One region of the Actinoplanes awajinensis subsp. mycoplanecinus genome, then DNA from elsewhere that is predicted to be linked to it. Evidence: riboswitches for the same ligand, from Rfam matches in the RefSeq annotation. Region 1 holds a riboswitch; each other region holds the start of a gene.

Region 1 (10,330 bases):
CGGCCCGGCGGACGGTGACCAGGTTCGATGACATGAGCTGACGCTATGGCCGCGGGATGGCCCGGGAGGACCGGCGGTTTCCCGGAGAGCGCCCTGATTCCGCTCTCGGGGGTCCGGGCCATGACCCCTAAGGCTTCCTAGGAGGCTATCCCGCTGACTGCGAGACAGGGAGGCGAGGGAAGCGAGGAGAGGGAGGCGACTAGGGGGCGGATTCGACTTGGCGGCGCTATTCCTATCGGACAGATAGGAATGCTATGCTCGTTGGCACGGCGACCGGTAGGCCGGGAGCAGCGGAGACGTCCTAGGGCGCGCCGACCGCTCCCGGCTCCGGCTCGCCGGAAGCTGCCCGGCGGACCGATGGATCGGCCCGCGGACGGCCGGTGGGCGACGCCGGGCGAAAAGCTGGCCGGCAATCGTTCATCGACGGACGACGGACGACGATCAGGAAGCTCCACCCCCTCGGACGCAAGCGGAGGCATCGCGTGACCACCCTGACCGAGCAGGCTGCTGAGGAGTTCCTAGCGGCGCGGGCTTTTGATCCCGGGATGCCGGGATTCGTCGGGGTGGCGGTGGATCTGCTCCTGGATCCGGCCTGTGTGCCCGCCGGCCGGCGCGCGCTGCGGCACGGGTTCCTGGACGCGCGGTCACCCCGGGTCGCCGTGGTCAGCGGTCCCCCGTCGCCGGGCCTCGACGTCGCGCTCCGCCGGATGTCCGACGATCTCGCGGCGGCCGGGCGGGTGATGGACGGGTACGGGCTCACCGTGCTGCCGGTCGCGGCCGACACCGCCAACCCGGACGGGCCGGCGCACGTCTCCGACAGCACCACCGCCGGGATCCGGGTCGGTCTGGAGGCCGGGCTGGACGGCGGGGGGCCGCTCGGTTTGGCACGGCGGTGGGTGCTCGCGCACACGCTCGCGCCGGTGCTGGCCGCCGCGTTCGCGAACGCGCCGCTGCGGGACGGGCGGCCGAGCGGGTGGCGCAGCGTGCGGCAGGCGTTGCGCCGCGACCTCCCGGTCCTGCCGGACCCGGACCGCAGTGCCGGCGCAGGGCAAGCGGGCACGGGGCAGGAAAGCGCCGGGTATCAGCCCGGCGCGGTCGGCCCCCGACACGGTGGCAACGAGGGACAGCACGGAAGCAGCAGGGAACGGGGCAGCGGCACCGACGGCCGGGACGAAAACGGCGCGGGACGGGGCAGCGGCACCGACGGGCGGGACGGGAGCGGCGGGGGACGGCACGGGAGCGGGACGGGTGGGTGGCTTCCGGGGCCTCGGGTGCCGGACAGTCCCGCGGAGGTGCTGGAGCCGAGGCGGGTGGTGGATCCGCGCTTGGTGTGGGCCGCCTATGTGCTGGACTCCCCCACCGTCACCGGGCGCAGCCTGCGGGACCGGCTGCGCGGCGGTGCCCGGCTGACCGAGGCCGATCTGGAACGCCACCTGCTGAGCCTGCACCCGCCGGTGGCCGCCCGCGGGCACCTGGAGATCGACGTCGCCGATCGGCAGCCCGGCGACGGGTGGCGGGTTCCGGCCGCGGTGGTCACCGCGCTGCTCGACGACCCGCGGGCCGCCGAGGAGGCGTACGCGGCGACCGCGCACCTGGCCGGCGAGCCGCGGCTGTGGGAACGCGCGGCCCGGGACGCGCTCACCGATCCGGTTCTCGCCGACGCGGCGCGGGCCTGCTTCCTGGCCGCCTACGCGTCGCTGGCCCGCAACGGCGCGACCCGGGAGCTGCGCGACGCGGTGGCCGACTTCACCGAGACCTACGTGCACCGGGGCCGCTGCCCCGCCGACGATCTGCTGGACCGCGCCACCGGCCGGGTGTGATCAACCGCCGACCGCGCAGAGCCCGCCCTCCCTGGGGGCTCCCCCTTGGACAGTGTGGCGGGGAGGGGGTGGGGGTGATGGGTGGCCTGTGGACTGCGGCTGGCTGTGGAAACGGCTCTCCCGCTCGGCGGCGGCGCCACCAGGGGTTTCCGTGCCCACCCACGGACGTCGCCCCGGAGGGCTCCGCGTTCTGGACGCGCCGGCGGCCAGCGGAGCCCGCAGGGGTCCCGGCGGGAGCGGCGATCTGCACCCCGGCGGACGCACGACATCATGAATTTGAATGTGAACGTGGTTGATGTCGCTGGTGGTTCATCCGGTGTGCCTACCGTCCGGCCCCATGGGAAAGATCGTCAATCGCACGTTCGCCGGCGCCGGTGCGCTGGTGCTCGCCATGGCCCTGACCGGCACCTCGTCCTACGCGGGCGGCCACCCGAAGGTCAGCACGCCGACGCTGACCGGCTGGGCCTCGCTGCCGGCCGGCACGTTCGTCCCCGGCAGCGAGCCCTCCGGCGCGCTGGCCACCGGTGACCTGCACGGGTTCACCGCGCCGTTCGCGGACCAGCCGGTGCAGGGTTTCTCCGGCATCGTCGACAACCACGACGGCACCTACGACGTGCTCTCCGACAACGGGTACGGCAACCAGGCCAACTCCGCCGACTTCCTGCTGCGGATCCAGCGGCTCGCCCCGGCCTTCGCCACCGGCACGGTCGACGTGGTCGGCGGGATCAACCTGACCGACCCGAACGGCAAGGTGCCGTGGCAGCTGACCCGCACCGACCGGGTGCTGACCGGCGCGGACTTCGACGTGGAGTCGATCGTCAAGGCGAAGGACGGCAAGTTCTGGCTCGGTGACGAGTTCGGCCCCTACCTGCTGCACGCCGACCGGGCCGGACGGCTGCTCACCGCGCCGATCCCGCTCGACGGCGTGATCGCGCCGGAGACCGCGACCCGCACCGGCGTCCCGGCGACCACCGGCAGCAGCAAGGGCTTCGAAGGCCTGGCCTCCTCGCCGGGCGGGCGGTACGTCTACGGCCTGCTCGAGGGCACCGTCGCCGGCGACACCCCGGGGCAGCTGCGGCTCAACGAGTTCGACACCCGCGCCCAGAAGTACACCGGCAAGCGGTACGCCTACCGGCTGGAGTCGACGGCCAACGCGATCGGTGACGCCATCGCGGTGGACGACAACCGGTTCCTGATCATCGAGCGGGACGGCGGGCAGGGCGCGACCGCCGTGGTCAAGCGGCTCTACCTGGCCGACAAGCGGGACCGCAACCACGACGGCCTGCTGGACAAGACCCTGCTGGTCGACCTGATGAACGTCGCGAACCCGAAGAAGCTCGCCGGGTTCGGCACCACGTTCACCTTCCCCTTCCAGACCATCGAGGACGTCGTGATCCTGGACGACACCCACCTCGCGGTGCTGAACGACAACAACTTCCCGTTCTCCAGCGGCCGCACCCCGGGCCAGGCGGACAACAACGAGTGGATCACCATCGAGCTGCCGCGGTCGCTGCGCGCGGACAAGCGGCTGCTGAAGTGATCGGCCGCTGGGGCCGGCCGAACGCCGGTCCCAGCAGGGTCGATACCCAATCTTCACCGTCGTGATCCCGGGGATGATCCGTTCGTGGGTTAGCGTCCCGGCGTGAACGAGGAAATCCCCGGACAGCCGAACCAGGCGCCCGGTCTGTCACCCATTCCGCAGCAGCCGGACCCGCTGGCCGGGTATCAGCCGGGCAGTGATCCGACGGCGGCGTTCGGTGCACCGCCGACGACGCCGATGTACAACGCCGCGCCCAGCTATGCCGCGCCCAGCTATGAAGTGCCGGCGCCGACGCCGCCCCCTCCCTACGGCGGCTACCCCCAGCAGCCCTACCCCGGCCAGGCGTATCCGCAGCCCGGCTACCCCGGCCAGCCCTACCCGATGTACGGGCAGCAGCCCGACTCCGGCCGGACCAACGGGTTCGCCATCGCGTCGCTGATCTTCGGCATCCTCGGTGGCCTGCTCGGCATCGTCTTCGGCCTGATCGCCCTGGGCCAGATCCCGAAGCGCGGCGACCGCGGCAAGGGCCTGGCGATCGCCGGGCTGAGCCTGTCGATCGCCTGGATCGTGCTGATCGTCGGCATCGTCGCGGTCGGCAACGCCGTCGACAACGGCAAGGACACCTCGACGACGACCGCGACCCGGCCGACCGCCGTGACGACCGAGCCGGCCGACGTACGGACCGACAAGCTCGCGCCCGGCGACTGCATCGCCACGCTCACCGACTCCGAGACGGTCTACGACCTGCCGGTGGTGGCCTGCACCCAGTCGCACGAGGGTGAGGTCTACACCGTCTTCACGATGGCGGACGGCAGCTTCCCGGGTGAGGCGAAGGTCGAGGCCGAGGCGGAGAAGCGCTGCGACCGGTCGATCGAGCCGTACGCGATCGGGAAGTTCGCCGACGCCGAGATCTACTACGTCTACCCGTCCGACCGGTCCTGGGCCGTGGACCGCAGCGTCACCTGCATCGCCGTCGCCCCCGAGGGTGGCAAGTGGACCGGCTCCATGATCAAGTGATCTAGGTCACTGCGGCTCACGCCGGCGTCGTCCTGTCCGTCCCCCGGTAAACACCGAGGAGAGGGACAGGACGATGACCAAGGAAGCCAAGAGGATCGTGGTGCTCGGTGCCGGTTACGCCGGCATGCTGACGGTGACCGCGCTGGCCGGGCGGGCCCGCCGCCGGGACGACGTGTCGATCACCGTCGTGAACGCCGGCGAGCGGTTCACCGAGCGGCTCCGGCTGCACCAGGTCGCCACCGGTCAGCAACTCGCCGAGCTGAATCTGCGGGAGTTGCTGGCCGGCTCGAAGGCCGAGTTCCAGCAGGGCTGGGTGACCGGCATCGATCCGGTCGGGCGGACGGTCCGGATCGACGACGAGCGGGAGATCGGGTACGACACGCTGGTCTACGCGCTGGGAGCGAGCGCGGACACCGGGGCGGTGCCGGGCGCAGCGGAGAACGCGTACAGCCTGGACGACGCGGAGTCGTTCGCGCGCCGCCTGGCCGAGATGAGCCGCGGCAACGTGGTGATCTGCGGCAGCGGCCTGACCGGCATCGAGGCCGCCACCGAGATCGCCGAACGCTTCCCGCACCTCGCGGTCACCCTGCTCGGCCGCGAGCGACCCGGCGCCATGCTCGGCCCGCAGGCCAGGGCCTACCTGGACGCCGCCCTGCGCCGGCTCGGGGTGACCGTCCGGCTCGGCGAGATCGTCAAGGTGCGCGCCGACGGTGTCGACCTGGCCGGCGGCGGGACCGCGCCGGCCGATGCCGTGCTCTGGACCAGCGGGGTGCGGGTGTCACCGCTGGCCGCCGCCGCCGGATTGACCACCGACGGTCACGGCCGCATCGTCACCGACGGTGCGCTGCGGTCGGTGTCACACCCTGAGGTGTACGCGGTGGGCGACGCCGCCGCGATCCGCCAGAAGTACGGCCTCATGCACGGCACCTGTCAGAGCGGGATGCCCACCGGCGCGCACACCGCCCAGCAGATCGTCCGGCAGCTGGACGGGAAACCGGTCAGGCGCTTCCGCTTCGGCTACCTGCACGTGCCGATCAGCCTGGGCCGGCACGACGCGGTGATCCAGTTCGTGCACGGCGACGAGTCCCCGGCGCGGGCGCGGCTGACCGGGCGGGCCGCGGTCTGGTACAAGGAGACGGTGAGCTCCGCGCCGTGGCCGACGTTCCGCCGCACCCTGCGGTTCCCCCGCCACACCATGCTGGGATGGCGCCGGTGACCGTTTTCGACGAGTACCGGAGCCTGCTGTTCTCGGTCGCGTACCGGCTGCTCGGCAGCGCCGCCGACGCCGAGGACGCGGTGCAGGACACCTGGCTGCGCTGGTCGGCGGCGGACCGGTCCCAGGTCGCCGACCCGAAGGCGTACCTGGTGCGGATCGTGTCGAACCTGGCGATGGACCGGCTCCGGTCGGCGCGGCACGAAACGTACGTCGGGCCGTGGCTGCCCGAACCCGTGCTGACCACCGGCGAGACGCCGGACGTGGCGCCCGCGCTGCTGCTCGTGCTGGAGAACCTGACACCGCTGGAGCGGGCGGTCTTCGTGCTGAAGGAGGCGTTCGCGTTCACCTATCAGGAGATCGCGGACGCCATGGACCGGACACCGGAGGCCGTGCGGCAGGCCGCGCACCGGGCGCGCGAGCACGTACGGGAGAACCGCCCTCGTTTCCCGGCGGACCGTGACCGGCAGCGGGCGGTGACCGAACGCTTCTTCGCCGCCGCGGCGGGCGGGGACATCAACACGCTGATGGAGCTGCTCGCGCCGGACGTGGCGCTGTGGACCGACGGCGGCGGCAAGGTCCGCCAGGCGATGCGCCCGGTGACCGGCGCCGCACGGGTCGCGGCGTGGCTGGCCGGGGTCGGCGGCCGGCCCTACGAGGGGGTGCAAATCGACCAGATGTCGGCCGTCGTGGCCGAGCTGAACGGCAGCCCCGGCCTGGTGATCAGCGGCGCCGGGCGGGTGCTCGGCACCATCACGCTGGACCTGGACGCTCAGGGGCGGGTCACCGCGATCCTCAACACCGCCAACCCGGACAAACTCGCGTCGGTCCAGGCCGGGGTGGTCAGACAGTTGTGAACGGTCCCGCCCCCGCCGCGGTCACGCTTCCATGCTCGCCCGGCGGCGCTCGCCGATCTCCCAGGCCATCACGTACTGCCGGATCATCTGGGCGAGCGGGTCGACGGTCTTGAAGATCAGCACCACGTCCAGGCCGGCGCCGTCCTCGGACGGACGGACCGCGTACACCTTGCCGGAGACCTCGGTCTCGCCGTTGCCGAGCCAGACCAGGGCGCGCATCGTGTCGCCCTCCTTGATCTGCTTGTTCTCGGCGACCCAGAACCGCAGGCCGCCCTCGCTGATGTCCAGCATCCGGCCCTGCAGGTACTGCGGGCCCCACTCGCCGAACAGGCGCAGCGGCGCGCCGCCACCACCCCGGGCGTACTCACGGCGGTTGCTGATCTCCGGTTCCGCGGTGGAGAACAGGTTCCAGCGGTACGGCGCGGAGTCGGTGACACTCTTCAACAGGACCGGCATCACCACCCGGGTGCGCGGCGGCACCCAGAACACCTCGAACTCGTAGCCGGGCAGGAAACCCTCCGGCCCGCTGGTCTCCAGCGGAGCGGCCACGCTGAAGGTGTTCTCGTCGACCGACTCCAACCGGGAGCGGAAGTTCACGCCCTCCCCGAGGGACAGGAAAATCGGGGTTCCGATCTCGGGCAGCTCCATCAGTGTCCGGCCTTTCGTGTCGCCTCGGCCCGCACCGTGCGGGTCGCGCCCTGATTAGTCGGCGGCGGCCGAGGCGACATAAGAAGTCAGGCCGTCATCTGTTGACCAGCTCCAGGATCGTGTCCATGGCCTTGAGCTTCTCCGCGCCGGCACCGAGGAACCCGTCCGGGATGATCAGCTCGTCCAGGCCCACCGAGCGGTACTCCGCGAACGCGTCGGCCAGCTTCTCCGGACTGCCGCCGATGACCGGCACCGGCAGGCCCTCCGGCAGCGGGCCGTCCACCACGGTGAGCGCCTGCGCGGTGCGGGCGATCGACTTCGGGTCGCGGCCGCGCTCGGCGCAGAACCGGTCCAGGACCGCGGACTTGTGCGCGATCAGCTCGGGCAGGCCCCAGGTGTTCCACAGGTCGGCGTACTCGGCGACGACACCGAGCATCCGCTTCTCACCACCGCCGCCGATCATGATGGGCAGCGGGTCCTGCACCGGCTTCGGCTCGCTGATCGCGTCGGTGAGCCGGTAGTACTCGCCGTCCAGAGTGGTCGTGGGCTGCCGGAGCAGTCCGTGCAGCACCCGCAGCGCCTCGACGAACCGGTCCAGCCGCTGCTTCACGGCGGGCAGCTCGATGCCGTACTGCTCGTGCTCGTTGATCTGCCAGCCGGCGCCGACACCGAGCGTGAACCGGCCGCCGGTGATCCGGTCGACGGTGGCCGCCATGTTGGCCAGCACGGCCGGGTGCCGGTAGGTGTTGCCGTACACCAGCGTCCCGATCCGCACCCGCTCGGTCACCGCGCCGAGCGCCGCGACAAGCGAGCCGGCCTCCAGGGTCGGCTGATGCGGATCACGGCCGGGGCCGTCGTTGGGCATGAAGTGATCGGCGATCCACACGCCGTCCCAGCCGGTCTGCTCCGCGTGACGGGCCGCGGCGAGGATGTCGGCCCAAGGTTGCCCGGCGCCCGGCCAGATCGAGATTCGCATAACCCAAAACCTATCTGGTACGACCTGGGCACAGCCCCCGCCGGACACCGCGAGGTGATCCCGCTCGAGATCGCTGCGCGACCGCCGGGGTGGTGCGTCGGGTCGAGGTCACCCCGTACCGTCCAGGGTGTGATCTCGCAGCTCACCGTCACCGAACCGGCGCTCCTGGCGGCCGCCACCGACCTGGTCAACCTCGTCTACCGGGAGTCGGAGAAGGGGTTGTGGGTGGACGGCGCCGAGCGGACCAGCCTGGCCGAGGTGACCGCGTTGGCCAAGGCCGGGGAGTTGGCCTGGGACGAGCGGGACGGGCAGCTCGCGGGGGTGGTCCGGGTACGCCGGACGGGCGGCGGGGTGGGCGAGTTCGGGATGCTGGCGGCTTCTCCGTCGCTGCGGGGGAACGGCATCGGGGGTGGGCTGATCCGGTGGGCCGAGTCGTACTGCCGGTCCCGGGGCGACACCACGATGCGCTTGGAGTTGCTGGTGCCGCGGGAGTGGGTGCTGGAGTCCAAGGAGTTCCTGCACTCGTGGTATTCACGGCTCGGGTATCGGGTCGAGCGGGTCGGTCAGCTGGAGGAGCACTATCCGCAGTTGGCGCCGCTGCTGGCCGGCCCGGCGGACTACCGGCTCTACACGAAGCCGCTGTAGCGCGAGGCTGGGGTCTGCCGCCAGCGGGGGCTGGGGTGCGTCGGGGTCAGGGGGTGGTGAGGCGGGCTTTCAGGCGGGCCCGGCAGTGGGGCCATTCGGAGGCCAGGAGCGAGTACATCGCGGAGTCGCGCAGGCGGCCCTCCTCGCCGGGAGCCCAGGACTTCGACCAGGAGCGGAGGACGCCTTCGAAATGGGCGCCGACCCGCTCGATCGCGGCGCGGGAGCGGAGGTTGCGGGCATCGGTCTTCAGGTCGACCCGGGCGGCGTTCCACTGTTCGAAGGCGTGCTGAAACAGCAGGTACTTGGCCTCGGTGTTGATACCGGACCCCTGCGCCGACGCGGCCAGCCAGGTGAAACCGATCTCGACGGCGCACAGCTCGTCCCGGTCCGGCCAGGGCCGCGGGTCCCAGAGCCCGGTCACGCCGACGGCCCGGCCGGTGGCCGTCTCGACCTGCGCGTACGGCTTCAACACACCCGCCTCGGCCCGCGCGAGCTGCGCATCGAGATATCCGTCGATCTCCTCGGCGGCCGGCACCCAGGTGTACCGGTACGACCCGCGATCCTCCTCGGCGGCGACGGCCAGGTCGGCGGCGTGCCGCTCGGCGAGGGGCTCGAGGCGGACCAGACGTCCCTCGAGGGTCGGTGCGTCGAGGTTCTTGAGCAGGTTGTTGAGCAGCACAGCACGGCTCCTTTCGCGGCTTGCCCAGCGCACCGCGCGCCGGGCCCGGTCATCACCCGGGGCACCCCACCCACGAACGGAGGGTTGCCGGCCAGCAAGCCGGGGCTCAATGCTGGCGCTCATGACCTGCCATCACCCTAACAATCCGGTCCTACTTGAACCCCGCCGAGCCGGTCCGGTGTGGTGGCGCGGTCACCGCGAGGCCAGTGCCCCGGCCCGGGGCGCGGCGCGGCCGGGCTCGGCGCGGCGGGGCTCAGCGCCGCAGGGCGGGGCACTGGCCCCGCGGGGCGCGGCCGGGGCTCGGCGCGGCGCGGCGCGGCGCGGCGCGGCGCGGCGCGGCGGTAGGAGCATGCAACTCGGCGGTCGGAGGGCGGTAGAAGCACGCGCTCGACGCTGGAAGGGCGGCAGGAGCACGCGCTCGGCGCTGACAGGGCGGTAGGAACACGCGATCGGTCGAGTTCGAGGCGGCAGCAGCACGCAATGCCAGATCGCGTGCGGCCACCGCCCTCATGGGGGCGGCAACTGCACGCGTTCCCACATCGCGGATGCCCACCGCCCGCCCCGACCGGCCACACGCACTTGACCAGCCATCGCTTATCCGTTCCTACCGCCCTCGATGCCCGTCGAGGCGCCGTCACCATCCGGGACGGGCCGCAGGCGAACGTCACCGCAGGGTTCAGCCGCAGCGACCGAGCTCACGGCCAACTCGCGATGTTTCCACAGGTAAACGCACTCCCAGCGAGACCAGCAATGCTCCCGAACGGGCGCAAAACCACTACGCGTGTGAAGTTTGGGCGCGCTCCGCACCAAAACTCCACACACAAGACCGCACCAGCCGCTACGTGGGGACTTTCGGCGCACTCCGCACCAAAACTCCACACACAAGACCACAACAGCCGCTACGTGGGGACTTTCGGCGCGCTCCGCACCAAAAC
Region 2 (10,330 bases), on a different contig from region 1:
CGTCGAGGCGGTCACCACGCTCGCCGCGGACCCGGTGCTCTACGGCCGGGTGGCCTCGTCGATCCCGATCGCGCTGGCGCACGCGTCGCTCGCCGTGGTGGTGGTCCCGGCGGTCACCCCGGTGGGGCACCAGAACGCGGCCGAGGCCGGGGACACCGTCGGGTACACGTACACGGTCACCAACAACGGTGACCGGACCATGGACCTGATCACTCTGACCGACAGCCTCGGCGCCACGATCACCTGCCCGCAGGCCACCCTGGCCGTCGCCGCGTCGATGACCTGTACGGCCGCCACCCTCTACACGGTCACCCAGGCCCGGGTCGACGCCGGCACCGCGATCAGCGGCGGAGCCACCGTGACCGCCACCCCGGCCGCCGGGTCGCCGACGTCGTTCGGCCCGTTCACCACGCCGGTCTCCGTCGCGCTGGCGGCCCCGGCGATCACCTTCACGGTGACCCCGGCGCCGGCCACCCCGGTGCGGGCCGGTGACACCGTCGGTTACACCTACCGGGTCCGCAACACCGGCAACGTCACCCTGCACGCGCTGGCCGTCACCGACACCCTGATCAGCAGCGTCACCTGCCCGGGCGGCACGCTCGCGGTCGGCGCCCAGGTGGACTGCACGTCGGACGCGCCGTACCCGGTGCTGCAGGCCGACGTGGACGCCGGGCTGCCGGTGCACGACGACGCGGTCGCCGCCCTGCTCACCCCGGCGAACGTCACGGTCACCGCGTCCGGGTCCGGGCCGGTCCCGGTGGTCAGCCCGTCCGCCGGGCTCGGCGTGGTCAGCACCGCGACGATCGCTCCGGCCGGGCACAGCGGCGCGGTCCGGGCCGGCGACACGATCACCTTCCAGTACGTGGTGACGAACACCGGCAACGTCACCATGCTCGACATCCGGGTGATCGACACCCTGACCGGCACGGCCGTCTGCCCGGGCGGCCCGCTGGCCGTGCACGCGACGGTGACCTGCACGTCGGCGGCGTACCCGGTGACACAGGCCGACGTCGACGCCGGCCTCGCCCTGGTCGCCACCGCCCGGGCCGGTGGCCGCGCGCCGGCCGCGGCGACGGTCACCGACTACGGCTCGGACGCCGTCACCCTGCCGGTGATCAGCGCTGACCTGCGGCTGCGGATCACCTCCGACGCCGGGGTGACACCGGGCGCACACCGGTACGCGGCGACCGCGGGCGACGTGGTGATGTTCCAGTTCGACGTGGTCAACGACGGCACCGTGACGATGCGCGGGATCACGGTCACCGACGAGCTGACCGGCACGGCCGTCTGCCCGTCCGCCACGCTCGCCGTCGGGGTGCTGATGACCTGCATCTCCGGGAGCGCCTACACGGTCACCCAGGCCGACGTGGACGCCGGGAAACCGCTCGGGCCGGCCTCCTACGTGTCCGCGACCGGGCCGGGGTCGGCGGTCACCGTGCGGTTCGGGCCGGCGTACACGTACGTGCCGGTGGCCGTCGGCGCGCCCGCCCTGACCGGCATGGTGACCGCGGCCGTCGACCCGCCCGGGCGGCAGGGCGCGGCCGAGCCGGGGGATCACATCGGCTGGTCGTACCTGATCACCAACAACGGCAACGTGACGATGACCGGGGTCGCGGTGACCGATCCGGCCGCCGGGACGGTCACCTGCCCGCGGGCCGTGCTCGCCGTGCGCGACGTGATGACCTGCACGGCGAACATCCCCTACCCGGTCACCCAGGCCGACGTCGACGACGGCGGGCCGATCACCGACGAGGCGTGGGTGTCCGGCTCGGGCGCCCGGTTCGGGCCGTTCTCGGCGAGCGTCGCGCTGGTCACCGCGGCACCGGCGCTCACGCTCACGATGACCCCGCAGGTCGCTCCGGCCGGGCACGCGGCGGGCGTCACCGCCGGCGACACGATCATTTTCCGGTACGCGGTGAGCAACACCGGCAACACCACCGTGGAGCGGATCGCGCTCGCCGACACCCGTACCGGTGCCGCCACCTGCGCGACCACCGCCCTGGCCCGCGGTGAGCAGATGACCTGCGTCTCGAACCGGCCGTCCGCGGTCACCCAGCCGGAGGTGGACGCCGGCCGGGCGCTGACCGCGTCGGCCACCCTGACCGGCGCCCGCCCCGGCGCCACGACGACCAGCACGTTCGCCACCGCGAGCGCCGGCGTCCGGGTGGTGACCGCCGCGCCGAAGCTGGTCGCGAAGCAGACCGCGGCGTGGACCGACCGGGACGGCGACGGCCGGCTGAGCCTCGCCGACGACGTGGTGTCCACGATCGTGGTGACCAACACCGGCAACGTCACGGTGACCGGCCTGACCGTGACCGGGCTGCCGGCCGGGGTGACCTGCGCGCCGACCACCCTGGCGCCGGGGGAGTCGGCGATCTGCGTGTCCGCGGCCTACCACCTGACCCGCACGGACCTCGAGAGCGGCAAGAAGACGTACGAGGCGCACGCCGACGGCTCGGTGCTGGGCAGCGCCGGCAAGGGGGTGCAGGCGGTCGCGCCGTCGACCGTGGTGGTCCCGTCGGTGCCCCGGTCGCCGTCGCCGTCACCCAGCCGGTCGCAGCCGGGCGCCGGGGTGGACCCGATCGCGGCCCCGATCACCGGCCCGTCCACCCTGCCGATCATGGTGATGGGCTGGGCGATGATCGTCGGTGGTGGCGCCGCGCTGCTGCTGACCCGGCCCCGCCGCCGGCCCGGCGCGCACCGGGCGCACCGTGCGCACTGACCCGGCCGGGACCGGCATTCAGAGCGTGCTCATGCTCAGTTCGCTTGCTGTTAACCGTCCGCGGCCTACCATCCGGCCATGACGGCCCCCAGCCTGCTGCGCGAACCCCGTTTCGCGCGCACCCTCGTGCTTCCCGCGCTCGCCCCGGCCGGCCCGCTGACCAGCGCGGCCCGGCTGCTGGCCGAGGCGCTGCTGGGTGACATGGGCAACCGCTGGCGGCACACCCAGGGTGTCGCCGAGCGCGCCGCCGGGCTGGCCGGCCCGCTCGGGGTGGACGCCGACCTGCTCACCGCCGCCGCCTGGCTGCACGACATCGGGTACGCCGCACCCACCGTGGTCACCGGCTTCCACCCGCTCGACGGCGCCGACCACCTGACCCGGTACGGCTGGCCGATCCGGGTCGCCGGGCTGGTGGCGTACCACTCCGGTGCCCGCTTCGTGGCCGCGGCCAAGGGCCTGAGCGAGCTGCTCGCCGTCTACCCGGACGAGCGCACCGTGCTCGCCGACGCGCTGACCTACGCCGACCAGACCGTCGGCCCCACCGGCGACCGGGTCGACCCGGACACCCGGTACGCCGAGGTGCTCCACCGGCACGGCCCGTGCTCGCTGAACGCGCTCGTCGACCCGGACCGCGGTCCGTACCTGCGGGGGATCGCCCGTCGCGTCGAGCACCTGCTGGCCGCGACCGTCTGACCATTTCCCGGCGGGCGTTGCCTCCGTGCCGGGCGGGTTACCGTGGAAGCCTCGGGTGTCCGCGGCCCCGGATCGCCCCGAGGGGCCCGCCCGAGCCTGCCGGCCCCGGGCCTGCGGGCGGAGGGGGATGGCGATGCTCGTGACGTGGAGCATGCCCGGGCAGATCCAGGTCTCCGGTCCGGTGCGGGGCACGGTGACGGTGACCCTGGCCGGCAGTTTCGACCTGGCCAACGCCCCGCAGATCGCGACCACCCTGCGCCGGGTGCTCACCGGTCCCGCGCCGGCCCGGCTGGTGCTGGACGCGGCGGAGGTGGACTTCTGCGACTGCTCGGTGCTGCGGGAGCTGCTTCTGGCCCGCGCCGAGGGGGAGTCGCTCGGCTGCCCGGTGGTGCTGGCCCAGGCGTCGCCGGTGCTGGTGTGGCTGCTCGACCTGTTCGACCTGGGCCGGCTCTTCGGCTACCCCTCGACGGTGCCGGGCGCGGGCAGCACCGGCGAGTCGAGCGGATAACCCAGCAGCAGACGGGTCCCGGACACACCGGTCTGGATGTCGACGACGGCGCACACCTTGTCGATCAGGGCCAGCCCCCGGCCGCCCTCGGAGCCGGGGTCCGGCATCACGATGACGCGCTTGTCGTCGGGGATGCCGCCGCCCTGATCGCTGATCTCGGCCCACAGCGCGCCGGCCGCGAGCCACACCAGGACCTGGCCGCCACCGCCGCCGTGCCGCACGGTGTTCACCGCGGCCTCGTGCACGGCCAGGACGAACTGGTCGGTCTGGGACGCGGACAGGCCGTGCCGGACCGCGGCCCGGCCGGTCGCCGCGCGGAGCCCGGCGAGGGCGTGGACGTCGACGAGCTGGAGGAGCAGCACCCGGGGCCGGTCGTCCGGGCTCCGGGGCGGCGGGCCGTGGTCGCCGGCGGTGACGGCGGTGGCGAGGTCGCTGAGCCGCAGCCCGGACCGCGCGGCGAAGCGGCGCAGCTCGGCGAACGCGGCCGGCATGTCCAGCCCGAGGTGCTCGGCCACGACGCCCTTGGCCTGCTCGATGCTGACCCGGCTGTTCATGGCGTGCTGTACCTCCTCGGCCAGGACCTGCCGATACTCGATGGCCCGGTGTTGCAACAGACCGAGGGCGGCAGTATTGGCCAGAGCCCGAGCGCTGTCCAACACTGCCGGCTCCAGGCCGCCCGATCGGGCGGAGAACAGGTTGAGCACCCCGACCACGTCGTCGCGCAACCGCATCGGGATCGCGTGCACCGCGTGGAAGCCGGCCTCGCGGGCCCGGGCCGCGAACCGGGCCCAGCGGGGGTCGGGCGCGCCGAGGTCCGGGTCGGCCACGGCCGTGCCGCTGACGAAGCAGTCCACGCACGGCCCCTGGTCGGCCTCCACCTCGAACAGCTCCAGCAGCCGGGCCTGCTCCGAGGACGAGGCCATCACCCGCAGGTTGCCGGGATTGTCGCCGATCATGATGCCCGCGGCCTGCACACCGGGCAGCTCGGCGCAGTGCTCGGACAGCAGGTGCAGGAACTCGATGATGTCGAAGTCCGCGACCAGCGTGTCGGAGAGGTCGACGAAGATCTGTGCCAGAGTCTGTTCCTGAGACGTGCTCACGGCCGCCTCCCGGTCCCGGTCGTCGTGGTCAGTGGGTCGAGGTGTCATCGTCCGCCTCGGTGAAACGCAGCCGGCGGCCCACCACGTCGTTCGCGACGTCGTCGAGGCTCCGGTCGGAGGAGTAGGCGTACGCGCGCAGCCGCAGGAACGCGTCCGGGATCGGCACACCGAGCTGGGCGCTGATCATGCCGGTGGCCTGGTGCACCACCGCGCGATGGGCGTACATCGCCTGGGTGCCGGGCAGCTGGCCGCCGGGCATCTGCTCGGCGAGCAGCAGCTCGGAGGCGGCGCCGGCGAACGCGAGCGCCTCGGCCAGGTCGGCGCCGGCCAGCGCGCCCGGCCGGGGCCGGTACAGGTCGATCACGCCGAGGCAGGTCGAGCCGACCTCGAGCGGCAGCGCGAACAACGCCCGCGCGCCGGCGCTGATCGCGGCCGGGGTGAACATCGGCCACCGCCGGGTCCACTGGACGTCGTCCAGGTCGGTGACCAGCACCGGCCGGCGGTCGGCGTACGCCTCCTTGCACGGGCCCTCGCCGAGCGTGACCTGCAGATCCTCGACCCGGGCGCTGACCGCGTCGCTGGCGTACCGGACCTGCTGGGCCGGCAGTGAGGTGATCACGGCGAGGCCGGCGCCGGCGATGTCGGGCAGCTCGGCCACGCACGCGTCGCACAACCGGCCCACGTCCGGGCCGTGCGCCGCCACCAGCTGAGCCACCCGGGTCCGATGCCGGGCATCAGACACGACCGGCACGACCGGCCCTCGTGGTGGGTGGTGCGGTCTTGTTTCGCCAGGCGTGCGCCACGGTCTTCTCCGGTTCCTGCTCGGATCGAGAGCCAGAGCTGATGCGATCCGGCACCGGGCGCCGGCCCCGCACGGGAGCGGGGCGTTCGCGCACCACGGTTGAGGCCCAGCCTACGCGCTCTGAGGCCCCGTTCACGGAGCCGCTCACCACGGGGGTAATCGGTACCCCCGGCAGAACCAGGAACAGCCCCGAGGGTGATCGACGCGACCGCGGTCGGCACTGCGCCCGGCCGGTCTGCCGCGCTGGTCGCCACCCGGCGCGCCGGCCGTTGTCGGGGTGGGCGGCCGGGCCGGTTCCGCTAATCGGCGTACGAAACAGGGGTTGATTTGAGGAATTGAAGTATGGCGTCGTGGTAGGGCTGCAGTGAGCTGAGGTCGATGTATTCCGCGGGGCCGTGCTGGTCGTCGCCGGTGGGACCGAAAATGACCGCGTCGATGCCGAGTCCGAAGTAGAAGCGGCCGTCGGCCGCGCCGTGCTTGCGCAGCAGCGATCCGGGGTGGCCGACGGTCCGGATCGCCTCCTGCAGCGCGCGGACCTGGACGCTGCCGGGGTCGGCCCGGTGCGGCGCGCCGACGCTGTCCACCTCCACGGTCACCTCCGGCCCGGTGATCGAGCGCAGATGCTCGGCGATCGAGGCCGCGTCCCGGCCGGTCAGGTCGGTGTCCTCGGGCGGGTGGCGGATGTCGAGCCAGGCGGTCGCGTCCGCCGGCACCTGGTTGACCGCCTCGTTGCCGGTCGCGATCCGGGCCAGGTTGACCGTGGTGACCCAGGCCTCCTCGGCCGGTGTCAGGTAGCGCTCCATCAGCCGCTGCGTCGCGGTGATCAGGGTGAGCAGCGCGTTGGAGCCCAGCCACGGGTACGCCGCGTGGGCCGTGCGTCCGGAAGCGATCAGCCGGGCCCGGACCAGCCCCTTCGACTCGGTGACCACCCGCAGCCCGCTCTGCTCGCCGATGATCACGAAGTCCCCGCGCACCCCGTGGCCGAGCTGGTGGCCGGTGCCGTCGAAGCCGCCGATCTCCTCGTCGGTGACCAGTTGCAGGGCGATCGGGTACGGCAGGTCGCCGGCCGTCTCGCGGAACACCGTGGCGAGGGTGAGCGCGGCCGCCTTCATGTCGTGCGCGCCGCGGCCGTAGAGCCGGTCACCCTCCCGGCGTGCCCGGAACTGATCCGGCGTGCCGGGCACCACGTCGAGGTGCGCGTTCAGGATCACCCGGGGCCGGCCGGGCCGGTCCGGATGGGTCACCAGCGCGCTGGGCCTGCCCCGGGACTCGAATCGGCGGATCTCGAAGCCCGGTCCGACCAGGTCGAGCGCCAGGCCGAGGGCCCGGTGCAGCTCACCGGGCCGGTCGGCGGTCGAGCGGATTCCGATCAGCGCCTCGAGGGGCGCGAGCAGCTGCTCCATCCCCGGAAGTTACCGCGGAAGCTGTTCGCCCGCCTCGACGGCGATCGGGAGTTTGTTCCCGGCCGGCGGCAGCGGGCAGGTGGCGAACTCGGTGTACGCGCACGGCAGGTTCGTCGCCCGGTTGAAGTCCAGCACCACGCCACGGTCCGCGTCCGGCGCCGCGACGGCCAGGCTGCGGTTAGCCGCGTACGTGGTGACCCCCGACGTGGCGTCGGTGAACAGCACGAAGAGTGACCCCGGCGCGCTCCCGTTGAACGCGGTGAGCGACAGGTCCTGCCCGCCGACGCTGAACTCGATACGCCCCGGCGACTCGTAGACGTGCTCGAGACCCTCGGCCACCGAACCCACCGTGATCGGCTGCGGCTCGTCGAACGGCACGAACGTCCCCGGCACGGCCCACTTCTCGTCCGGCGTGTACGCCGGCGTGCCGAGGTACTTCACCAGGGTCTCGTGGCCGGGGTGCCGCGGGCGGAGCACGTCGGACCCGCCCCGCCGGGCGATCTCCAGGATCGCGTCGCCATAACCCACCGTGATGTCGCCGCGTTCTTCGATGGGGTCGAACCGGTGCTCGCCGGCGCCGATGCCGGCCAGTTCCTCGCCGTCACTCAGGGTCACCAGTACGCCGTCCGGGCCGGTGCTCCACTCGCCCGGCGCGTCCGGGAACCGCTGCGGGGTCCCGGTCAGCCAGTGCAGTCCGGTGATCGCGAGGAAGCCGTGCGGGTCGGCCCGCCGCTTCTCGTGCCCGTCGTGCCACTGCGTCCACTGCTGCTCGAAGGTGGTCATCCATCGACCCTAATCCCTACTCTGAGTATGGGATATGGCGCGTGCCTGTGACGTCTGCTAACTTCGTTGCCAGGTCATGAGTGTCAGCGACAAGCCCCGGCTCGCTGACCGGCAACCCTTGCGTTCGCGATGGGGTGCCCCGGGTGAGGACCGGGCCGGCGTCGATCGACGACGGCAAGCGCGGACCCTCGGCGGTCCATGACCTCAGCGGAGGCATGCCATGTCGGCTCTCGGCATCATCGGTGACGACCTGAAGACCGAGCTCCCCAGCGGCGAGACGGTGCGGTTCACCCACCTCGACTACGCCGCGTCCGCCCCGTGCGTGGAGGCCGCCGCGACCGCGGTGGCCGAGCTGCTGCCCCGCTACGGCAGCGTGCACCGCGGCACCGGGGTGCGCTCGCAGACCTCGACCGTGGCGTACGAGGTGGCCCGGGACGTGGTGGCCGAGTTCGCCGGCGCCCGCCCCGGCGACCAGGTGATCTTCACGCGGAACACCACCGACGCGCTCAACCTGCTGGCCCGCGCCCTGCCGGCCGGCACCACCACGATCGTGTTCGACGGCGAACACCATGCGAACCTGCTGCCCTGGCCGAACCCGCTCCGCCTCCCGACACCCGCGTCGCCCGCCGAGGCTCGTCGACTGCTGGAAGACGCACTCCAGGCGCCCGGCGAGAAAGTCCTCACCGTGACCGGCGCGAGCAACGTCACCGGCGAGCTCTGGCCGGTCCGGGAACTCGCCGACCTCGCGCACGCCCACGGCGTACGGGTGATCGTCGACGCCGCCCAGCTCGCCCCGCACCAGCCGGTCTCGATGAGCGACCTCGGCGCCGACTACCTGGCCTTCTCCGGTCACAAGCTGTACGCCCCGTTCGGCGCCGGCGTCCTGGTCGGCCGGGCCGACTGGCTGGACGCCGCCGAGCCCTACCTGGCCGGCGGCGGCGCCAGTGCCCTGGTCGGCGACCGGCCCGGCGAGCTGACCTGGTCGCAGGGCCCGGCCCGGCACGAGGGCGGCACCCCCAACCTGCTCGGCGCGGTGTCGCTCGCCGCGGTCTGCGCGGCCCTGCTGACCGCCGACCGGGACGCTCTGCATGGGCACGAGCAGGAGCTGCTGACCCGGCTCCGGGACGGTCTGCGCGACATCCCGGAGGCCCGGGAGGTGAGCGTCTTCGGCCCGGACCACCCGCGGGTCGGCATCGTCTCCCTCGACCTGCCCGGCCGGGACCCGGCCGAGGTGGCGCGGCGGCTGGCCCGCGAGCACGGCATCGGCGTCCGGGCGGGTCAGTTCTGCGCCCATCCGCTGGTCCGCTCTTTGTTAAAAACCGACAAATCCGGCAGCTGTCACACCGCCGTGACCGGTCTGCTCCGGGCCAGCTTCGGCCTCGGCAGCACCACCGGCGACGTCGACCGCTTCGTCGCCGGGCTCGCCGCGGTGCTTCGCTCCTGAGTAGCTACCGGCCTCACCCTATGACCGTGTGCGGTTCAGGCCGATCTAGCAGTCGTGGGTACCTGGCTGACGTGGCTGCGTGACCGGCTTCCGGCCGGTGGCGGCCTCCGTGATGAGGACTGGGCGGCGCGGCATCGTCTGCTGACGCTGCTGCTCGCCGTCGTCGTGGTCGGCGTGACCGTGTTCGGGGCGCTGCGCCCGGATCAGGGCTCGACCCTGCTCTGGACCGACCTGCTGGTGCTGCCGTGCGTGGTGGCCGGCACCCTGGTGCGCCACCGGCGGCTGCAGTCGGTCTGCGTGGCGATCGGCTTCACGGTCGCCTGCGGCGGGTTCGTCTCGCTCAGCAACGGCCTGACCGAGGCGCACTTCTCGTTCTTCATCGCGGTCGCCGCGCTCGCGCTGTACCGGGACTGGGCGCCGTTCGGCGCGTTCCTGGTCGCCACCACCCTGCACCACGCGGTGTTCGGGGTGCTGGTGAGCTCGCACACCTACGACCACCACCAGGCGATGTCGCACCCGCTGGTCTGGGCGGTGCTGCACGGCGTCGCGGTGCTGCTCGCGGCCGGTTTCCAGGTGGTCGCCTGGGGCCTCACCGAGTCCGAGGAGCGGCGGGCCCAGGACAACCTCGAGGAGAGTCAGGCCCAGCTCAGCGTCGCCTTCGACGAGACACCCGTACCGATGGTGATGTTCGCCCCGGACGGCCGGGTGCTGCGGACCAACGCCGCCTACCGGCACTGGCTGCGGCTGCCGGACCAGCTTCCGGCCGACTTCTCGGTCCGCGACGTGCCGCTCGTCGCGGTGAACGACGAGATGAAGGCGTTCGACCGGGCGGTCGCGTCCCGGGACCCGATCACCATGACCCGCCAGTACCGGCG
Region 3 (10,330 bases), on a different contig from region 1:
GACGCCGCAGACCGCACCGGTCGGCGCCAGGATCGGCACGGTTGTCTACGAGGGTGACCTGGGCAAGGTCGGCGACACCCTGAAGCTCGACAACGTGGCGATGAGCGACAACCAGAACCCGGCGAACAACTTCTTCAACAGCACGGTCAGCGAGGGCGGCAACGCGGTCGGGTCCCGCGACCCGAACTGGCTGAACCTGATGGGCGTCGACATCGACCAGTTCGACGCGGCCGGCAAGCTGAACCCGAACGTCACCTCGGCGCAGCTGACCCTGACCACCAGCGGCGAGACGTTCTACCCGGGCGTCGTCACGTTCACCACCGACCTGTTCGCCCCGAAACTGGTCACCACGACCACGCCGACCGACCTCAACAGCGGCGACCTGCTGCCCGGCGACGTGGTGGAGTACCGGGTCGCGGTGCGCAACGACGGCTCCGACACGGCGAGCCTGTCCAGGCTGATCAACGCGTTCCCGACCGGTACGACCTACGTCCCGAACTCGCTGACCGTGGCCGGCTCGCCGGTCGCCGACACCGGCCGGGTCGACGGCGGGTCCACCCAGGTGACGTTCGACCTGGGCACGCTGGCGTACCAGGCGAGCACCTACGTCACGTTCCAGGTCGTGGTGGCGCCGACCGCCACGGCCGGCTCCACGGTGGTGAACCTGCCGAACGTGACGTTCCAGGGCAGCACCAGCGTCATGACGATCACCGGGGTCAGCGACACCTCCACGCTGACCGTGCAGCGCCCGGACGTGGACCGGGCCGCCGGCCTGACCGTCGCGCCGAGCCGGGTGCAGCGGGCCGGGGCGCCGAACTCCGTGTCGTACACCGCGACGGTGACCAACAACGGCCCGGGCATCGAGACCCGGCCGGTCGCCGAGCTCACCCTGCCCGCCGGGGTCACCGCGGGCACCCTGCCGGCCGGCTGCGTCCTGGCCGCCTCCAAGGTCACCTGCACGCTCGGCTACCTGGCGAAGAACACCAGCGGCAGCGTGACCGTCCCGGCCGTCGCGGACAGCACCGCGGCCACCACCACGACCGCGAGCCTCACCGTCTCCGGCGCGGGCCACGACGTCGACACGACGAACGACACCGCCACCGCCCAGCTCGAGGTGAACGCGAACCCGCGGGCCCGCAGCGACTCGGCGACCACCGCCGGCGGCACCCCGGTCACGTTCGGGGTGCTCGGCAACGACGACGACCCGGAGAACCCGAACAGCGACTTCTCGGTGTCGATCGCCCAGGCGCCGGCGCACGGCAGCGTGTCGGTGAACGCCGACCGGACCGTCACGTACACCCCGGACCCGGCCTGGCGCGGCGCGGACTACTTCGACTACACGCTGGCCGACGGGCACGGCGGCACCGACACCACCACCGACATGGTGACCACCGCGAACGCCGGACCGGTCGGCCACGACGACACGGTCACCACCGGCGCCGGCGCCCCGGTCACGATCGACGTGCTGGCCAACGACACCGACCCGAACGGCGACACCCGTACGCTCGACGCGGTCGACCCGCCACAGGCCGGCGCCGGCACCACCGCGCTCAGCAGCGGCCAGGTCCTGTTCACCCCGGATCCGGCGTTCACCGGCGTGGCCGTGTTCACCTACACCCTCTCCGACGGCAACGGCGGCACCGCGACCGCCACCGTCCGGGTCGCCGTGGCCAACTCCGGGCCGGTCGCCGCGAACGACGCCGACCAGGTCGGCTATCGCAACGCCGTGGACGTGGACGTGCTGGCCAACGACACCGACATGAACCACGACCCGCTGACGATCAGCGCGGTCGGCACGCCGGACCACGGGACCGCCACCATCTCCGGCGGGAAGATCCACTACCTGGCGCCGGTCGGGTTCTCCGGGCCCGCGACGTTCACGTACACCGTCACCGACGGCACCGACACCGCGACCGGGACCGTCGTGGTGACCGTCGCGGACGCCCCGCCGGTGGCCGCGACCGAGACGCCGGCCACCCCGTACGCCACCGCGGTCACCCTGGACCCGGCGGCCGACGCGACCGACCCGAACAACGACCCGATCAGCGTCACCGGCACCGGCGCCGCCTCGCACGGCACCGTGGTCCGCAACGCCGACGGCACCCTCACCTACACCCCGGCCCCGGGCTTCTCCGGCGTCGACCGGTTCACGTACACGGTCAGTGACGGGCGGGGCGGCACCGACACCGCCTGGATCGTGGTCACGGTCGGCAACGCCGCGCCGACCGCGCAGCCGGACTCGGTCACCGTCTCGGCGGCCGCGCCCACCACCATCGACGTGACCGTGAACGACACCGACCCGAACGGCGACACCCTGACCGTCACCATCGACGCGCCGCCGGCCAACGGCACCGCGTACGTCTCGGCCGGCCGGATCGTCTACACCCCGGCGAGCGGGTTCCACGGCACGGACACCCTGCACTACCAGGTGTCCGACGGGCACGGCGGCACGTCCGGCGCCTCGGTCACCGTGGTCGCGGTCAACGTGGCGCCGACGGCCGCCCCGGACGCCGCGGTGACCGGCACGGACAGCCCGGTGTCGATCCCGGTGCTGGCCAACGACAGCGACCCGAACGGCGACGCGGTCACGCTGGCCGGGGCCACCCCGCCGGCGCACGGCACGGTCGTCGTGAACGCCGGCGGGACCGTCACCTACACCCCGGCTGCCGGGTTCTACGGCACCGACGCGTTCACCTACACGATCACCGACCCGGCCGGCCTCACCGCGACCGGCACGGTCACCGTGACCGTGCACAACGTCGCCCCGATCGCGCTCGACGACCACTTCCTGGTGCAGCCCGGCGCCGCGACCGAGCTGGCGGTGCTGGCCAACGACAGCGACCCGAACACCGGTCAGACGCTCAGCGTGCTCGCGGTCGGGCACGCCGGCAAGGGCACCGTGACCCTGGTCGGCGGCAAGGTCGTCTACACCCCGAACCGCGGGGTGAGCGGGGTCGACACGTTCACCTACACGCTCACCGACGACCTCGGCGCGACCAGCCAGGGCACCGTCACCGTGGCGATCGGCAGCGGCCCGGCGACCGGCGCGGACACCGCCTCGACGCCGGGTGGCACCGCCGTGACGATCGACGTGCTGGTCAACGACACCGACCCGGACGGCGACCCGCTCACCCTGCTCAGCGTCACCGCCCCGGCGCACGGCACGGCCGCGATCGAGGCGGGGAAGGTCACCTACGTCCCGGCGGCCGGGTTCACCGGCACCGACCGGTTCACCTACACGGTGCGGGACGGCGCCGGGAACGAGGCGACCGAGACCGTCACGGTACGCGTGGCGAACGCCGACCCGGTCGCCGTCGCCGACGCCGCCGCGATGCTCTCCGGCCGGCACCTCGACCTGGACGTACTGGCCAACGACACCGACCCGAACCCGGGCCAGACGCTGACCGTCACCACGGTCGGCACCCCGGCGCACGGCACCGCCACCCTGGTGGCCGGCAAGATCCGGTACGCGCCGGCCGACGGTTTCACCGGCACCGACACTTTCTCGTACGAGGTGAGCGACGGCCAGGGCGGCACCGCCGAGGGCACCGTCACCGTGACGGTCAGCGACGGCAACCCGGTCGCCGTGCCGGACCAGCGGACCACCACGTACCAGCACCCGATCACCATCGGGGTGCTGGCCAACGACCTCGACCCGGACGGCTCGCTGACCCTGGACCTGGTCGCGACGCCGGACCACGGCACTGCGGTGATCAAGATCGGCAAGATCGTCTACACCCCGCCGGCGGGCTTCTCCGGGGTGGCCACGTTCGAGTACATCGCGGTGGACTCGGCCGGCCACAAGGTCACCGCGACCGTGACCGTGACGGTCGGACCGGCACCGGTCGCGCCGAACCGGACGATCCGCGCCAAGCCCGGCAAGGCGGTGAGCCTGCCGGGGCCGACCGTCGACCAGCACGGCATCAAGATCAAGGTGACCTCGCTCGGCAAGCCGGCGCACGGCACCGCCACGCTGAACGCGAACGGGACGATCACCTACGTCCCGGAGGCCGGTTTCATCGGCACCGACAGCTTCACGTACGAGGCGATGGACGCGGACGGCAACCTGACCCAGGGCACCATCACGGTGACCGTGGCCGGGACCGGTCAGCCGCCGGTGGCCGTCTCCGACCGGTACACCGTGATCGGCGGCGAGTCGGTGACCGTGACACCGACCGCGAACGACACCGACCCGTACGACGACAAGCTGGACATCGTCAAGCTCGGCCGCCCGCAGCACGGCTCGGTCACGCTGAACACGAACGGCACGATCACCTACACCGCCACCGACGGGTTCACCGGCACGGACACGTTCCCGTACGCGATCAAGGACGCCCACGGCGGGCAGGCCCGGGCCACCGTGGCGATCCGGGTGACCTCCGCGGTCACCTCCGGCAACCTGGCCAAGACCGGCCTGAGCCTGGTGCCCCTGGCCGCGACCGGCGGCGCACTGCTGCTCTGCGGCGGCATGCTGTACGTGATGACGGTCTTCAGCGGCCCCACCGGCGGCCGCCACCGCCCGGGCCGGCACCGGATGGCCTGACCGGAAAGTCCAGGAACGCGGAACGGGCGGGCCGCCGAAGCGACCCGCCCGTTCCTACGTGCTGAGTTTCTACACCCTGGTGGAGACCGGACTCAGAAGTCCATGTCCCCGCCGCCGGGGGCGCCGGCCGGGGCCGGGTTCTTCTCCGGCTTGTCGGCCACGACGGCCTCGGTGGTGAGGAACAGCGCGGCGATCGACGCGGCGTTCTGCAGCGCCGAGCGGGTGACCTTGGCCGGGTCGATGATGCCCGCGGCCAGCAGGTCGACGTACTCGCCGGTCGCGGCGTTCAGGCCCCAACCCGCTTCGAGGTTGCGCACCTTCTCCACCACGACGCCGCCCTCGAGGCCGGCGTTCACGGCGATCTGACGCAGCGGGGCGTCGAGCGCGACGCGAACGATGTTCGCACCGGTGGCCTCGTCGCCGACCAGGTCCAGCTTGTCGAACGCGGTCTTGCCGGCCTGCACCAGCGCGACGCCACCACCGGGGACGATGCCCTCTTCGACGGCCGCCTTCGCGTTGCGAACGGCGTCCTCGATGCGGTGCTTGCGCTCCTTGAGCTCGACCTCGGTGGCCGCGCCGACCTTGATCACTGCAACGCCACCGGCCAGCTTGGCCAGGCGCTCCTGCAGCTTCTCGCGGTCGTAGTCGGAGTCCGAGCGCTCGATCTCGGCGCGGATCTGGTTGACCCGGCCCTGGATCTGCTCGCTGTTGCCAGCACCGTCGACGACCGTGGTCTCGTCCTTGGTGATGACGATCTTGCGGGCCGAACCGAGCAGCGAGATGTCAGCGGCGTCCAGCTTGAGGCCGACCTCTTCGCTGATGACAGCGCCACCGGTGAGGATCGCGATGTCCTCCAGCATGGCCTTGCGGCGGTCACCGAAGCCCGGGGCCTTGACGGCGACGGACTTGAAGGTGCCACGGACCTTGTTGACGACCAGGGTGGCCAGGGCCTCGCCCTCGACGTCCTCGGCGATGATCACCAGCGGCTTGCCCGACTGCATGACCTTCTCGAGGATCGGCAGCAGGTCCTTGACCGCGGAGATCTTGCTGTTCGCGATGAGGATGTACGGGTCGTCGAAGACGGCCTCCATACGCTCCGCGTCGGTCATGAAGTACGCCGAGACGTAACCCTTGTCGAAGCGCATACCCTCGGTGAGCTCGAGCTCGAGCCCGAAGGTGTTGCTCTCCTCGACGGTGATGACGCCTTCCTTGCCGACCTTGTCCATGGCCTCGGCGATGATCTCGCCGACCGTGGTGTCACCGGCCGAGATGGAGGCGGTGGAGGCGATCTGCTCCTTCGTCTCCACGTCCTTGGCCAGCTGCGACAGCGCCTCGGAGACGCTGGCGACGGCGGCCTCGATGCCACGCTTCAGGCCGAGCGGGTTCGCACCGGCGGCCACGTTGCGCAGGCCCTCGCGGACCAGCGCCTGGGCCAGCACGGTCGCCGTCGTCGTGCCGTCACCGGCGACGTCGTCGGTCTTCTTGGCGACCTCCTTGACCAGCTCAGCGCCGATCTTCTCGAAGGTGCCCTCGAGCTCGATCTCCTTGGCGATGGATACACCATCGTTGGTGATCGTGGGAGCGCCCCACTTCTTCTCGAGAACGACGTTGCGACCCTTCGGGCCGAGCGTCACCTTGACCGCGTCGGCGAGCTGGTTCATGCCACTCTCGAGGCCGCGACGAGCTTCCTCGTCGAACGCAATGATCTTGGCCATACGGCGTTGTCCTCCCGGACATCCGCGGCGCCGGGCCTGCTCGGCCCCGCCCGCACACTGAGGAAGTCTGTGGACGTCACCACCTGGCGATGTGACGTCCTCAGGCCGAGCCGGATAGCCCGCGACGACCGGTTTCGTGTCGCGGCACCGATGGCGGCGCCGTGACCGGAACCCCACCGCCCCGACCTGCTGGCACTCACGGGTCGCGAGTGCCAATCACTTGTTTAGCACTCTCGGGTACCGAGTGCAAGAAAGCCCATCTTCCCGCGAAACGTTCCGGGCCGGTCGGCAAACCGGCTAATGATCTTCCACGCCAGGTCACGACGGGTTTACGGCAACAAGGTTGCCGCCGGCCGCCGTGGCGGGTAATGAGGACGCATGGAGAGTTCGACGGTGCGCCGGATCACCCCGCAGGACGCCGGACGGATGCGTGCCCTGCGGCTCGAGATGCTGGCGGACAGTCCGCTCGCCTTCCTGGAGACGCTGGCCCAGGCGGCCGCCCGCCCGCACGACGGCTATCGGGATCGGCTCGCCCGATCGGCGACCGGCCCGGAGCTCGCCCAGTTCGTCATCGACCCCGGGTCCGGCCCGCTCACCGGGCACGCCGGCGGCACCATCATCGCGGAGGAGCCGCAGGTCACCGTGGTCTTCTCGGTCTACCTGACACCCGCGTGCCGGGGCGGCAAACTGCTCGCCCGGCTGGTCGAGACGATCGCCGACTGGTCCACCGCGGCCGGCCGGCACGAGCTGATGCTCGAGGTGGTGACCGGCAACGATCGGGCTGTCCGGGCGTACGAAAAATTGGGTTTTGAAGACACCGGCGTGCGCCAGCCGCATCCGACGGTGCCGGTGCTCACCCAGTTGCAGATGCGCCGGCGGATCTGATGGCCGCCCGGCGCTGGCCACTCACGCGGACGGTGCTGACCGCCGCGAACGGGACCACCGGCGCCGGACTGCTGCTCGCGATGGTCACCCGGACGAGGATCCGGCGCGGCCGCGACGGCGTGCTGATCGCCGAGGGCTGGCGGCTGCCGATACCGCCGGCGGCCTGCTTCACGGTCGGCTCGGTGGTCATCACCCGGCGGTCCGCCGAGTGGCTGCTGCACGACGATCGGGCCGCCCTGCTCGCCCACGAGAGCCGGCACGCCGGGCAGTACGCGGTGCTCGGCCCGCTCTTCTGGCCGGCCTACTGGGTCGCTTGTGGCTGGTCCTACGCGGCGACCGGGTCCTGGGGCTGCCGCAACTGGTTCGAGCGCCAGGCGGGCCTGACCGACGGCGGCTACCCGGAAGATGTCCCACTGCGCCCATGGCTGCGGCGGGTCCGGCGCAGGCGCTCTCGCCGTGGGGCCTGAAAGAGGATTTGGTCGGGAGGACGGACGCACAGCGCCTCCGGCACGAATGCCATTGGGTCAGCGCTGGGTCGTTGGGACCCTCGGAGATTGTCGCCAAGCTCAGGTGAGGGGCCTCGTACGGCGTCGCGTCCTCCCGCGACAAGCATCCTGCCGATCCGGAGATCGGCGCGCAAGTCCTCGGAGGAAGGAATATTCGACAACCGGCTCCTCGCCGGTCACCCTGAGTTATCCCAGCAGGCCAGCTTCGCGCGCGCCGCGCAGAGACGGCTTGATCCGGTGGGTCGGCCCGACCTGGCCGGCGATCGCGTCGAGAGTCTTCAGACCCTCGCCGGTGTTGTAGACGACCGTCTCCTTCGCCGGGTCCAGCTTGCCGCTGGCGACCAGCTTCTGCAGCACCGCGACGGTGGTGCCACCGGCCGTCTCGGCGAAGACACCGGTCGTCTCGGCGAGCAGCCGGATACCGGCCCGGATCTCGTCGTCGTTCGCGTAATCCATCCAGCCACCAGTGCGGCGGACCGCCTCGATCGCGTACGCCCCGGCAGCCGGGTCGCCGATGTTCAGCGACTTGGCGATCCCGGTCGGCTTCACCGGGGTGATCACGTCGGTCTCGTTGTGCAACGCCACCGCGATCGGATTGCACCCGGCCGACTGCGCGCCGAACACCGCCCAGCCACCCTCCGGAGCCTCGACCAGTCCGATTTCGACCAGCTCGCTGAACGCCTTGTCCACCTTGGTGAGCAGCTCACCCGACGCCATCGGGATGACCACCTGCGCCGGGATCCGCCAGCCGAGCTGCTCGGCCACCTCGTACCCCAGCGTCTTCGAGCCCTCCGCGTAGAACGGCCGGACGTTGACGTTCACGAACGCGGTGTCCTCGAACTCGTCGGTCTCCACCAGCTCACCGCAGAGCCGGTTCACGTCGTCGTAGGAACCCTCGATCGCGACCAGCTCACCGCCGTAGACCGCGGTCGTGATGACCTTGCCCGGCTCCAGGTCGGCCGGGATGAACACGATGCTGGGCACCCCGGCACGGGCCGCGTGCGCGGCGACCGAGTTGGCCAGGTTGCCGGTCGACGCGCAGGAGAACCGCTTGAAGCCGAGCTCCTTGGCCGCGGTCAGAGCCACCGAGACGACCCGGTCCTTGAACGAGTGCGTCGGGTTCTGCGAATCGTCCTTGATCCAGAGCGGCGCGCTGATGCCCAGCCGCTCGGCCAGCGCCGGCGCGCTCACCAGCGGCGTCATCCCCGGGTCCAGGGTCACCCGGGTGTCCGGGTTCTGCCCGGCCGGCAGCAACGCCGCGTAGCGCCAGATGTTCTGCGGGCCCGCCTCGATGTCGGCCCGGGTCACCCGCGCGAGCGCGGCCTGGTCATAGGCCACCTCGAGCGGGCCGAAACACTCGAAACAGGCATGCTGAGCGGCCAGCGGGAACTCCGCGCCACACGCGCGGCAGATCAGCCCGCGAGCAGGCGAGGTGGTGCTGACAGTGGGTGCGCTGACGGCAGACGTCATCGAGGCCTTCCTCTCATCTTTCCCCGGCGGCGACCTGCCACAAGCGGGGACGGAATTAGCACCTGCCGCGCGCGGCCTCGTCATCGAGACATACGCGGTGGTTGCCGGGGCTTCACAGGGCCGTTCCCTCTGCCCCTCTGGATGAGGTATTCAGTTGTTTCCCGAAGCTTACGACGAGATTCCGCCGAAGCCCCACCGAGTTCCCGAGGTGTGAGCGACCTCCTTCCGAAGAATCGGCCGATCCGGAACAAAATCAAGATGTCGTGCGTCCGCCGGGGTCCGGACCGCCGCTCCCGCCGGGACCCCTGCGGGCTTCGCAGGCCGCTGGCGCGTCCCGAACGCGAACCCCTCCGGGGCGACGCCCGCGGGTGGTCGCGGAAACCCCGAGCTCTCCCCCACCGCCAACCACCGAGCGTCATCCACAGTCCGCCACCATCCACAGCCCCCACCCCACCCACCCCATCCCCCCACCACACTGTTCGAGGGGGATCCCCCAGGGAGGGTGGGCTCTGCGCGAACGGTGTGAAATTTCGGTCCGCTCCGCACCCCCGACTCCCCACGCCCAGCCGTCCCGCGCTGTCGGTAGGGACTCTCGGCTCGGGGCGCACCCAAACTCCACACGCTGGGGCGACCGGGCAACAGCCGAGCGGGTGTCGGTCGCAGCAGCACGCGTCGCCGGCCCGGCCGGTCCTCACGGTCGCCTCCGGCCCGCTTTGACAACCCTCAGAACCAGCCGAGCAGGTCCCAATGCCGCTCAGCCTGTTTTGATCTCGGTGGGGCCCTGCGGGTCTTGGAGTGGTTCCCGATGTGTTCGGGTGCAGGTGGGTAGGGGTGTCGTTGCGGGCCGGGATGTCCAGTCGCTCGGTGCTGTTGTGACGGTCAGCGTGGGTGATCGATGTTGGCGGGGCGGCGGAAGTCCGCGCTCGGCGCCGAAGGGGCGGCCGGGGTCCGCGCTCGGCAACGGTGGGGGGGTGACAGTCCGCGCTCGGCGCCGGAGGGGCGGCCGGGGTCCGTGCTCGGCGCGGAGGGGGCGGCAGGGGTCCGCACTCGGCGTCGGCGGGGCGGCAGGGGTCCGCGGTCGGGCGGGTTCTGGGCGGTGGCGGTCCGCGGTCGGGTTGTGCGTGCGGCTACCGCCCCCAGGTGGCAAGGCCGCGCGGTTAAGTGTTTTGGCTGATTGTCAGCACTCTTTCGATTGACATGAGCGCATAGGT

Evidence for each region. A riboswitch is a leader RNA that binds a small molecule or an ion and turns the genes downstream of it on or off. The one in region 1 is predicted to bind S-adenosylmethionine.
Region 2: another riboswitch for S-adenosylmethionine. It lies ahead of ADL15_RS34560 (aminotransferase class V-fold PLP-dependent enzyme); the one in region 1 lies ahead of ADL15_RS34510 (GNAT family N-acetyltransferase).
Region 3: another riboswitch for S-adenosylmethionine. It lies ahead of thrC (threonine synthase); the one in region 1 lies ahead of ADL15_RS34510 (GNAT family N-acetyltransferase).

What each region holds. Positions count from the first base shown of each region.
Region 1 covers NZ_LLZH01000295.1:26,016-36,345, forward strand. The annotation lists gene ADL15_RS34460 (hypothetical protein) at 1-34, opposite strand, end outside; gene ADL15_RS54600 (glutamate-cysteine ligase family protein) at 483-1,820, shown strand; gene ADL15_RS34475 (esterase-like activity of phytase family protein) at 2,158-3,360, shown strand; gene ADL15_RS34480 (DUF4190 domain-containing protein) at 3,463-4,377, shown strand; gene ADL15_RS34485 (NAD(P)/FAD-dependent oxidoreductase) at 4,451-5,593, shown strand; gene sigJ (RNA polymerase sigma factor SigJ) at 5,581-6,447, shown strand; gene ADL15_RS34495 (PilZ domain-containing protein) at 6,469-7,095, opposite strand; gene ADL15_RS34500 (TIGR03560 family F420-dependent LLM class oxidoreductase) at 7,190-8,071, opposite strand; gene ADL15_RS34505 (GNAT family N-acetyltransferase) at 8,201-8,716, shown strand; gene ADL15_RS34510 (GNAT family N-acetyltransferase) at 8,763-9,395, opposite strand; SAM riboswitch class IV at 9,407-9,522, opposite strand.
Region 2 covers NZ_LLZH01000296.1:10,193-20,522, reverse strand. The annotation lists gene ADL15_RS34595 (DUF7507 domain-containing protein) at 1-2,722, shown strand, start outside; gene ADL15_RS34590 (HD domain-containing protein) at 2,801-3,415, shown strand; gene ADL15_RS34585 (STAS domain-containing protein) at 3,543-3,923, shown strand; gene ADL15_RS34580 (ANTAR domain-containing protein) at 3,872-5,023, opposite strand; gene ADL15_RS34575 (GAF and ANTAR domain-containing protein) at 5,052-5,738, opposite strand; gene ADL15_RS34570 (M20 family metallopeptidase) at 6,125-7,228, opposite strand; gene ADL15_RS34565 (DUF1684 domain-containing protein) at 7,238-8,011, opposite strand; SAM riboswitch class IV at 8,084-8,198, shown strand; gene ADL15_RS34560 (aminotransferase class V-fold PLP-dependent enzyme) at 8,232-9,455, shown strand; gene ADL15_RS34555 (putative bifunctional diguanylate cyclase/phosphodiesterase) at 9,510-10,330, shown strand, end outside.
Region 3 covers NZ_LLZH01000341.1:20-10,349, reverse strand. The annotation lists gene ADL15_RS48060 (Ig-like domain-containing protein) at 1-4,543, shown strand, start outside; gene groL (chaperonin GroEL) at 4,636-6,258, opposite strand; gene ADL15_RS48050 (GNAT family N-acetyltransferase) at 6,637-7,143, shown strand; gene ADL15_RS48045 (hypothetical protein) at 7,143-7,610, shown strand; gene thrC (threonine synthase) at 7,836-9,119, opposite strand; SAM riboswitch class I at 9,130-9,267, opposite strand.